One region of the Pseudacidovorax sp. 1753 genome, then DNA from elsewhere that is predicted to be linked to it. Evidence: predicted binding sites of a transcription regulator. Region 1 holds the regulator's gene; the other holds the start of a gene.
What was found. The regulator LexA, encoded in region 1, represses DNA repair genes until DNA is damaged. The targets are predictions, from matches to a motif close to ACTGTATNNNNATACAGT.
Positions count from the first base shown of each region.

Region 1 (4,207 bases):
GCGCTTCAACCCGCCAAAGGTCGAAGGCAAAGACGACGTGAGCGGCGAAGACCTGATCCAGCGCGAGGACGACAAGGAAGAGACGGTGCGCAAGCGTCTCGACGTCTACAGCCAGCAGACGCGCCCGCTGGTGGACTACTACGCGAAGTGGGCCGAGCAGGACCCCGTCAACGCGCCCAAGTACCGCGCGATCAGCGGCGTGGGCACGGTCGACGAGATCACACGCCGCGCGATGGCTGCGCTCGAGGGCTGACCCTCACGCCCCGGGGCTTACGCCCTCGGCATTCCCACGCCAAAGGCCGGCCGCAAGGCCCGGCCTTTTTGCTTCATGCAGGTCGATGGCGGCTGTCCATCAGATGGAGCATCAGCGAGATGCGCGCCTTCACCGGGGACAGGTCGAAGGCATGGGGACAACGATCCTCGCCACTCGACAGCACCGCCCCGTCCGCACAGCGGGTGGCACGTACCACGGCGATTCCCGCAGCCTGCGCCTTCGCGAGCGCCTCCTGGAGGCTCTCGTGGACTGTGCCATTGCCAGTCGCCGCCACCACGATGCCATCCACGCCGCCGGCCTGGACAAGCGCATCGACCAATGCCGTGTCGGCCCCTGCATGACTGGTGATGATCTGCACCGAAGGCCAGAGATCGGCGGCAGGCAGCCGCTGGGCGGAAAGCCTCGGGGCCAGCACCTCGGGCCACGCACAGACGCGCCGAATGCGCCCCTCCTCCACGAAGCCGACCGGTCCGCTTTCGCCCGAGGAAAAGGCATCGAGCCGATAAGTGTGCACCTTGCGCACCTGCCGGGCGCGATGGATGGTGCCGGCGCAGACCGCAAGCACACCCCGCGCGCGTTCGGCCACCGCCACGGCCAAGGCGTCTCGCAGGTTCTGCGGGCCATCCGGGGCGGCGGAGCTCGCCGGCCTCATGGCGCAGGTGAGCACCACAGGCTTGTGCGCCATCAGCACCTCGCCGAGGAAGAACGCCGTCTCTTCCAGCGTGTCCGTGCCATGGGTGATGACGATGCCGCGCACGCCTGGGTCATCGAGCAGTTGCTGGCACCGGGAGGCCAGCGCCCGCCAGTGCGCATGCGACATGTCCTTGCTGTCGAGGTTGCACACCTGTTCGGCGGCCCAGGTGATGCCTTCAGGAATCGGCACGTCCGCGAGGAGCTCGCCGACCTCCACCTGTCCGGCCACGTAGCCGAGGTTGTCGCCAGCAATCGCCGCACGTCCGGCAATCGTGCCTCCGGTGCCGAGCACCACGACGCGGGAGGGATGGGCGGGGGTGAGATGAGGACTTGTCAACGGTTTGAAAACTGGTTAAAAATACAGACACTGGATATGCACACAGTATGTGCATCAACCGCTGGAGCCGCAGACACATGCTCAAAGTGCCCACTCCCACCGCGTCGGTCAAGCTTACCGCCCGACAGCAGCAGATTCTCGAGTTGATCCGCGCCACCATGGCTCGCACGGGCGCGCCGCCGACACGCGCCGAGATTGCTGCCGAGTTGGGCTTCAAGTCCGCCAATGCTGCCGAAGAGCACCTGCAGGCCCTCGCGCGAAAGGGCGTCATCGAGCTGGTGAGCGGCACCTCGCGTGGCATCCGGCTCAAGAGCGAGGCGCTGCGCAACCTGCAGGAGAGCCGCACGCCGCAGTTCTCGCTGCCCATTCCTGGCCTGTCGCAGCTGTCCCTCCCGCTCATCGGCCGCGTCGCAGCTGGTGCCCCCATCCTGGCGCAGGAACATGTCGACCAGACCTATTACGTCGAAAGCACGCTGTTCCAGCATCGCCCCGACTACCTGCTCAAGGTGCGCGGCATGTCGATGCGCGACGCCGGCATCATGGACGGCGACCTGCTTGCAGTGCAAAGCACCCGCGAGGCACGCAACGGCCAGATCGTGGTGGCCCGGCTGGGCGACGAGGTCACCGTCAAGCGGCTCAAGCGGCTCAAGGACGTGGTCGAACTTCATGCCGAGAACCCCGACTACCCCACCATCATCGTCCAGCCCGGCGAGCCGTTCGAGATCGAAGGCCTGGCCGTCGGCCTGATCCGCAACACGATGCTGATGTAGCCCCCACCGTCATTTGCTGCTGCCGCGCCAGGTGGCGGGCGTATGGCCGGATGGCCATCACCCTGGTGCGTCGGCTTCGCTTCTCAATCCTGCCTGTGTCCAAACCCCTTCCGATCCTCAGGAGTTCAACATGGGAACCGCTCTGCTCGCCTTGTCCAGTCTTTTCGCCCCGATCCAGTCCTGGGTTGCCCGCCACGCCGATGCCCGCCGCAGCAGTGGACTCAATGCAACGGAGCTGCATTATGTGAATGTCCGCCCTCGCCCCGGCCGGGAGATGCGGCATGCCGCAAGCAGCCGGCGCGATGCAGCCGAGCGCCCCCCGCTGCGCGTCGTGCGGGTGGTGGAGTCGGGAGAGCCGCGCTCCCACGGTTCGAGACTGGTGATTGCCGGCCGCATGGCCGACGTCTGCGCCGAACTCGACCGCCTCGTCGAGAAGGAATTGCGCGAAGCCGCCCGGCCATCTGGCAGCACGCTGCACTGACGTCGCGCGACAGACGCTCTCCTTTCGAGGACGAGCGGAAGACCGCCGGAGCCGGAGGCAAAATGGGCGGCCATGAACATCGTGATTCTCGACGACTACCAGGACGCCGTACGCAAGCTGCGCTGCGCCTCCAAGCTGGACGCCTACACCGCCAAGGTCTACACCAACACGGTCAAGGGCATCGGGCAGTTGTCGGTCAGGCTGCGGGACGCGGACGTGATCGTGCTGATCCGCGAGCGCACCCAGATCTCCCGCCAGCTCGTCGAGAAGCTGCCACGCCTCAAGCTGATCTCGCAGACGGGCCGCGTGGGTGGTCATGTGGACGTGAATGCATGTACCGAGTACGGCGTGGCCGTGGCCGAAGGCACCGGCTCTCCCCTGGCACCGGCCGAACTCACATGGGCACTGATCATGGCGGCCACGCGCCGCCTGCCGCAATACATCAGCAACCTCAAGCACGGCGCGTGGCAGCAGTCCGGGCTCAAGTCCGCGTCGATGCCGCCCAATTTCGGCCTGGGCTCCGTGCTCAAGGGCAAGACGCTCGGCATCTGGGGCTATGGCCGCATCGGCCAATTGGTGGCGCGGTACGGACAGGCCTTTGGCATGCAGGTTGTGATCTGGGGCCGTGACGCGAGCTGCGAGCGCGCACGCAACGACGGCTTCCAGACGGCGCCCAGCCGCGAGGCGCTCTTCGAGATGGCGGATGTGCTCACCCTGCACCTTCGGCTGAATGACGACACGCGCGGTCTGGTGAGGCTGGAGGATCTGTCCCGCATGAAGCCGACGTCGCTGTTCGTCAACACCAGCCGGGCTGAACTCGTCGAGTCCGACGCCCTGCTCGCTGCACTCAACCGTGGACGGCCGGGCATGGCGGCCATCGACGTCTTCGAGAGTGAACCGCCCCTTCAAGGCCATGCGCTGCTGCGCCTCGAGAACTGCATCTGCACGCCGCACATTGGCTACGTCGAGCAGGAGAGCTATGAGCTCTACTTCGGCCAGGCCTTCGACAACGTCGTGAGCTTCATCCGCGGCAATCCCACGAACATCGTCAATCCCGGGGCGCTGCAGGTGCGCCGGTGAGGCGCGAGGCGCCCTGGCCTGGGGCGCTGTGGGCCTTGCTCTTCGGCAATTTCGCCATCGGCACGGGCGTGATGGTGGTGCCGGGCACGCTGCCCGAGTTGGCCGCTTCGTTTTCGACCTCCATCGCCGCGGTGGGGCAGTTGATTACCGCCGGCGCATTGGTGGTGTGTGTCGGCGCCCCGCTGCTGGCCGGCCTGGTGGCGGGCTGGGACAGACGCCGTCTCCTCGCCGTCTCGCTGGCCTGGTTTGCCCTTGGACACCTGGCGTCTGCGCTGATGCCGACGCTGGGCGCCCTGCTACCTGTCCGCATGGCCACGCTGGTCGCGCCCGCGGTCTTCACCCCCCAGGCGGCCGCTTGCGTAGGCATGCTGGTGCCACCGCACAGGCGCGCAGCGGCCGTGGCCTTCATCTTCCTGGGATGGTCCCTGGCCTCGGTGCTCGGATTGCCGATGGCCGCCTACCTCGGCGGGCATTGGGGCTGGCGCGCGGCCTTCGGCGTCATCGCCGCCCTGACGGCGATTGGCGCCCTGTGGGTCTGGCGCACCATGCCGGCCGGGGTCAAGCCTGCCCCG
Region 1 is NZ_JBEPKY010000003.1:207,799-212,005, reverse strand. It holds gene adk (adenylate kinase) at 1-253, shown strand, start outside; gene ABIC63_RS05295 (asparaginase) at 327-1,262, opposite strand; gene lexA (transcriptional repressor LexA) at 1,382-2,074, shown strand; gene ABIC63_RS05285 (hypothetical protein) at 2,205-2,555, shown strand; gene ABIC63_RS05280 (D-2-hydroxyacid dehydrogenase family protein) at 2,628-3,635, shown strand; gene ABIC63_RS05275 (MFS transporter) at 3,632-4,207, shown strand, end outside.

Region 2 (4,207 bases), on a different contig from region 1:
GGTCCAACGACTTGTCCATGGCGCGCGGCAGCAGCTCGCGCACGGCGTCGATGGTCAGTCGTGCCAGGTCGCAGGGTTGGCGCGCCAGCACGCCGGCACCGCCCTCGGCCCGCGCCAGCGCCAGCAGCTGGTTGACGGTGTGTGTGGCGCGCATGCTGGCGCGGCCGATCTGCTTGAGCGACTGCTTCAGCTCGTCGGCGTTGGCGCCCTCACGCTGGGCCAGGTCGGCCTGCATGCGCAGGCCGGCCAGCGGCGTCTTGAGCTGATGGGCCGCGTCGGCCAGGAAGCGCTTCTGCGTGCCGATGGAGTCGTGCAGCTTGGTCAGCAGCTCGTTGAGCGAGGACACCAACGGGGCCACCTCCAGCGGGATGGAAGTGGCGTCGATGGGCCGCAGGTCGTCGGGCTCGCGCTCACGGATGCGGTCTTCCACCACCGACAGCGGCTTGATGCCGCGGGCCAGCGCGATCCACAGCAGCATCACGCCCAGCGGCACCAGCGCGAACTGCGGCAGCAGCACGCCGGTGATGATCTCGCGCGCATGCGCGGCCTGGCGCGCGCGCGTCTCGGCCAGTTGCACCAGCAGCAGGCCGGCGCCGTCCGCGTCCTCGGGTTCGGTGATGGTCTCCGGCAAGTCCGACGCCCCTTCGGTGGCCAGCGCGATGCGGCCGGAGGGGGCCAGGCCCGCATTGCCCGGACGCACCCACAGGTGGGCGATGCGCACCTCGCGCCCCTGCATCTGGCCGTCGTCGATGTAGACCACGCCGGGCACGGGCGTCTGGGCCAGGTGCGGCCCGGGCAGCCCCCCGGTGCCGGCCAGCCGCCGGCCCTGGGCATCCAGCACCTGGAACCAGACGCGATCGTCCTCGCTGCCGCGCAGCACCTCGGTGACCAGGGGCGGCACGTCGGGCGCGCGGCCCTGGGCGGCGGCGCGCGCGGCTTCGGCGGCGATCAGCCGCACGCCGTGGGCCAGGGCCCGGTCGTAGGGCGCGTTGGCGATGCCCTGCGCCACCAGCCAGGTCAGGCCGATGCTCAGCAGGATGAGCACGATGGCCGGCGCCAGCAGCGAATCGAGGATCTCGCCGAAGAGGGAGTTCTGGGCGCGCTGGAAGAGCTTCATGCCGGGGTGTCGAAGGATGGCGCTCCCGCCGGTCGGGCCGCGGGCGGCGCGGTGGTCGACGGCATGCGACGCAGGCGGCAGACGCCTGTCGGTGCAGCCCGCATCAGCCGTCGATCTTTTCCAGGCAATAGCCCAGGCCGCGCACGGTGGCGATGCGGATCGGACCCTTCTCGATCTTCTTGCGCAGCCGGTGCACGTAGACCTCGATGGCGTTGAAGCTCACCTCCTCGCCCCATTCGCACAGGTGCTCCACCAGCTGGTCCTTGCTGACCAGGCGGCCGGCGCGCTGCAGCAGCACCTCCAGCAGGCCGAGTTCGCGCGCAGACAGCTCGACCATCTTGCCGTCGATGGTGGCCACGCGGCCGGCCTGGTCGTAGACCAGCGGCCCGTGCCTGATGGCGTTGCTGGTGGCGCCCATGCCGCGGCGCGTGAGGGCGCGCACCCGCGCCTCCAGCTCCTGCAGCGAGAAGGGCTTGGCCATGTAGTCGTCGGCGCCATGGTCCAGGCCCTTGACGCGTTCCTCCACCGAATCGGCGGCGGTGAGCACCAGCACCGGCACCTGCGAACCGCGCGCCCGCAGGCGCTTGAGCACCTCCAGCCCGTGCAGCTTGGGCAGGCCGAGGTCGAGGATCAGCAGGTCGAACTCGTTGTTGGTCATGAGCGCCGCATCGGCCTGCGGCCCGGTGGCCACATGGTCGACGGCCGCGCCCGAGGTGCGCAGGCTGCGCAGCAGGGCATCGGCAAGCACCTGGTCGTCTTCGGCGATGAGGATGCGCATGGGGGCTCTCTGGAGGGTGGCGGATTCTAGGAGCCGCAATACGCTTCGAGCCCCAGGGCAACCACGGTCGCGACCTCCTCGCCCACGCTGGCGCGGAACTCGGCTTCTGCCCGCGCCACGCAGCGGCGGAAGGCCTCCAGCCAGGCCAGGCCGTCGGCGGTGAAGACGATGCGGCGGGCCCGCGCGTCCAGCGGATCGGCCTCGCGCCGCACCAGGCCCCAGGCCTCGCACTGGTCCACCAGCGCGCCCATGGCCTGCTTGGTCATGCCGGCCGACTCGGCCAGCTCGCCCAGCCGGGAGCCGCCGCGCGCCAGGTGGCGGGTGATGTGGATGTGCGCCGCCGTCACCTGCTGGCGTGCCGCCAGGTTGGACAGCGCCAGCGGCACGTCCACGTCATGGGCCATCAGCTCGTAGACGCGCGCGTCGAAGCGCCGCATGGCATGGCCCAGCAGGCGGCCCAGGTGGGTCTGGCGCCAGTCGTCGTCCGTTCGCTCTGGAAGGTCCATGATCGATAGTAAGCCAAACTGACGAAAAAATGGCTTGGCAGAAAAATACCCGCCCCTACACTACTGTTCAAGCATCCAGCCTGTAGTTCAAGACAGGCACCCATCCACACACCTCAAGGAGTCACCCATGGACGCACCCGTCAAGGCCGCCAACAGCGAAAAGGCCAAAGCCCTGCAGGCCGCACTGGCCCAGATCGAGAAGCAGTTCGGCAAGGGCACCATCATGCGCCTGGGCGAGGGCGAGAAGATCGAGGACATCCAGGTTGTCTCCACCGGCTCGCTGGGCCTGGACATCGCGCTGGGCGTCGGTGGCCTGCCCCGCGGCCGCGTGATCGAGATCTACGGCCCGGAATCGTCCGGCAAGACCACGCTCACGCTGCAGGTCATCGCCGAGATGCAGAAGCAGGGCGGCCAGTGCGCCTTCGTGGATGCGGAGCATGCGCTGGACATCCAATATGCCCAGAAGCTGGGCGTGACCGTGTCGGACCTGCTGATCAGCCAGCCCGACACGGGCGAGCAGGCGCTCGAAATCGTCGACAGCCTGGTGCGCTCGGGCGCCGTGGACCTGATCGTGGTCGACTCGGTGGCCGCACTCACGCCCAAGGCCGAAATCGAGGGCGAGATGGGCGACAGCCTCCCCGGCCTGCAGGCCCGCCTGATGAGCCAGGCGCTGCGCAAGCTGACCGCCACGATCAAGAAGACCAACTGCATGGTCATCTTCATCAACCAGATCCGCATGAAGATCGGCGTGATGTTCGGCAGCCCCGAGACCACCACCGGCGGCAATGCGCTGAAGTTCTACGCCTCGGTGCGCCTGGACATCCGCCGCACCGGCACCATCAAGAAGGGCGACGAGGCCATCGGCAACGAGACCAAGGTCAAGGTGGTCAAGAACAAGGTGAGCCCGCCCTTCAAGACGGCCGAGTTCGACATCCTGTTCGGCGAAGGCATCAGCCGCGAGGGCGAGATCATCGACATGGGCGTCACGGCGCGCATCGTCGAGAAGTCGGGCGCCTGGTATGCCTACAACGGCGAGAAGATCGGCCAGGGCCGCGACAACGCCCGCGAGTTCCTGCGCGAGAACCCGGCCCTGGCCGTGGAGATCGAGAACAAGGTGCGCGAGAGCCTGGGCATCAGCCTGCTGCCCACCGACGGCGTGGTGGACGCGCCCGACGCGGAGTAAGCCGGCATGTGGAGGGCGGACGGGCGCGCCCCGCAGGACGACACGCCGCCCGACCGCACCGCCGGCCTGCGCCAGGCCCGCGGCCCGCGGGCACCGGCCACGGACGGCGCGGCCGACGCGGAGGCTGCGCCTGCGCGCCGGCGGCCCGTGCTGTCACTCAAGGGCCGCGCCCTGCAGCTGCTCAGTCGCCGCGAGCATTCACGGCTGGAACTGGAGCGCAAGCTGGCCGCGCACGAGGCCGAGCCGGGCGAACTGGCCCGGGTGCTTGACGAACTGCAGGCGCGCGGCTTCATCGACGAGCAGCGGGTGATCGATTCGCTGTTGCACCAGCGCGCCGGGCGGCTGGGCGCCAGCCGCCTGCGCCAGGAACTCGCCGCCAAGGGAGTGGACGCCGAGGCCGCCGCCCACGCGCTGGCCGGGCTGAAGGAATCCGAGCCCGAACGCGCCCGCGCCCTGTGGCTGCGGCGCTTCGGCGCGCCCCCGGCCAACGCCCGCGAGCGGGGCCGGCAGATGCGCTTCCTGATGGCGCGGGGCTTCTCGGCGGAGGTGGCGGCGCGCGCCATGCGCGCACCGCCCGACGAGGACGAGGCCGACGGGCGCTGAAGCCCCGGCACGGCGGCTGC
Region 2 is NZ_JBEPKY010000021.1:100,943-105,149, reverse strand. It holds gene ABIC63_RS23595 (sensor histidine kinase) at 1-1,117, opposite strand, end outside; gene ABIC63_RS23590 (response regulator transcription factor) at 1,221-1,895, opposite strand; gene ABIC63_RS23585 (MarR family winged helix-turn-helix transcriptional regulator) at 1,922-2,401, opposite strand; gene recA (recombinase RecA) at 2,529-3,584, shown strand; gene recX (recombination regulator RecX) at 3,732-4,187, shown strand.
Region 2: a site for LexA is predicted at 2,464-2,481, ahead of recA (recombinase RecA). Genes of this name have one in related genera too.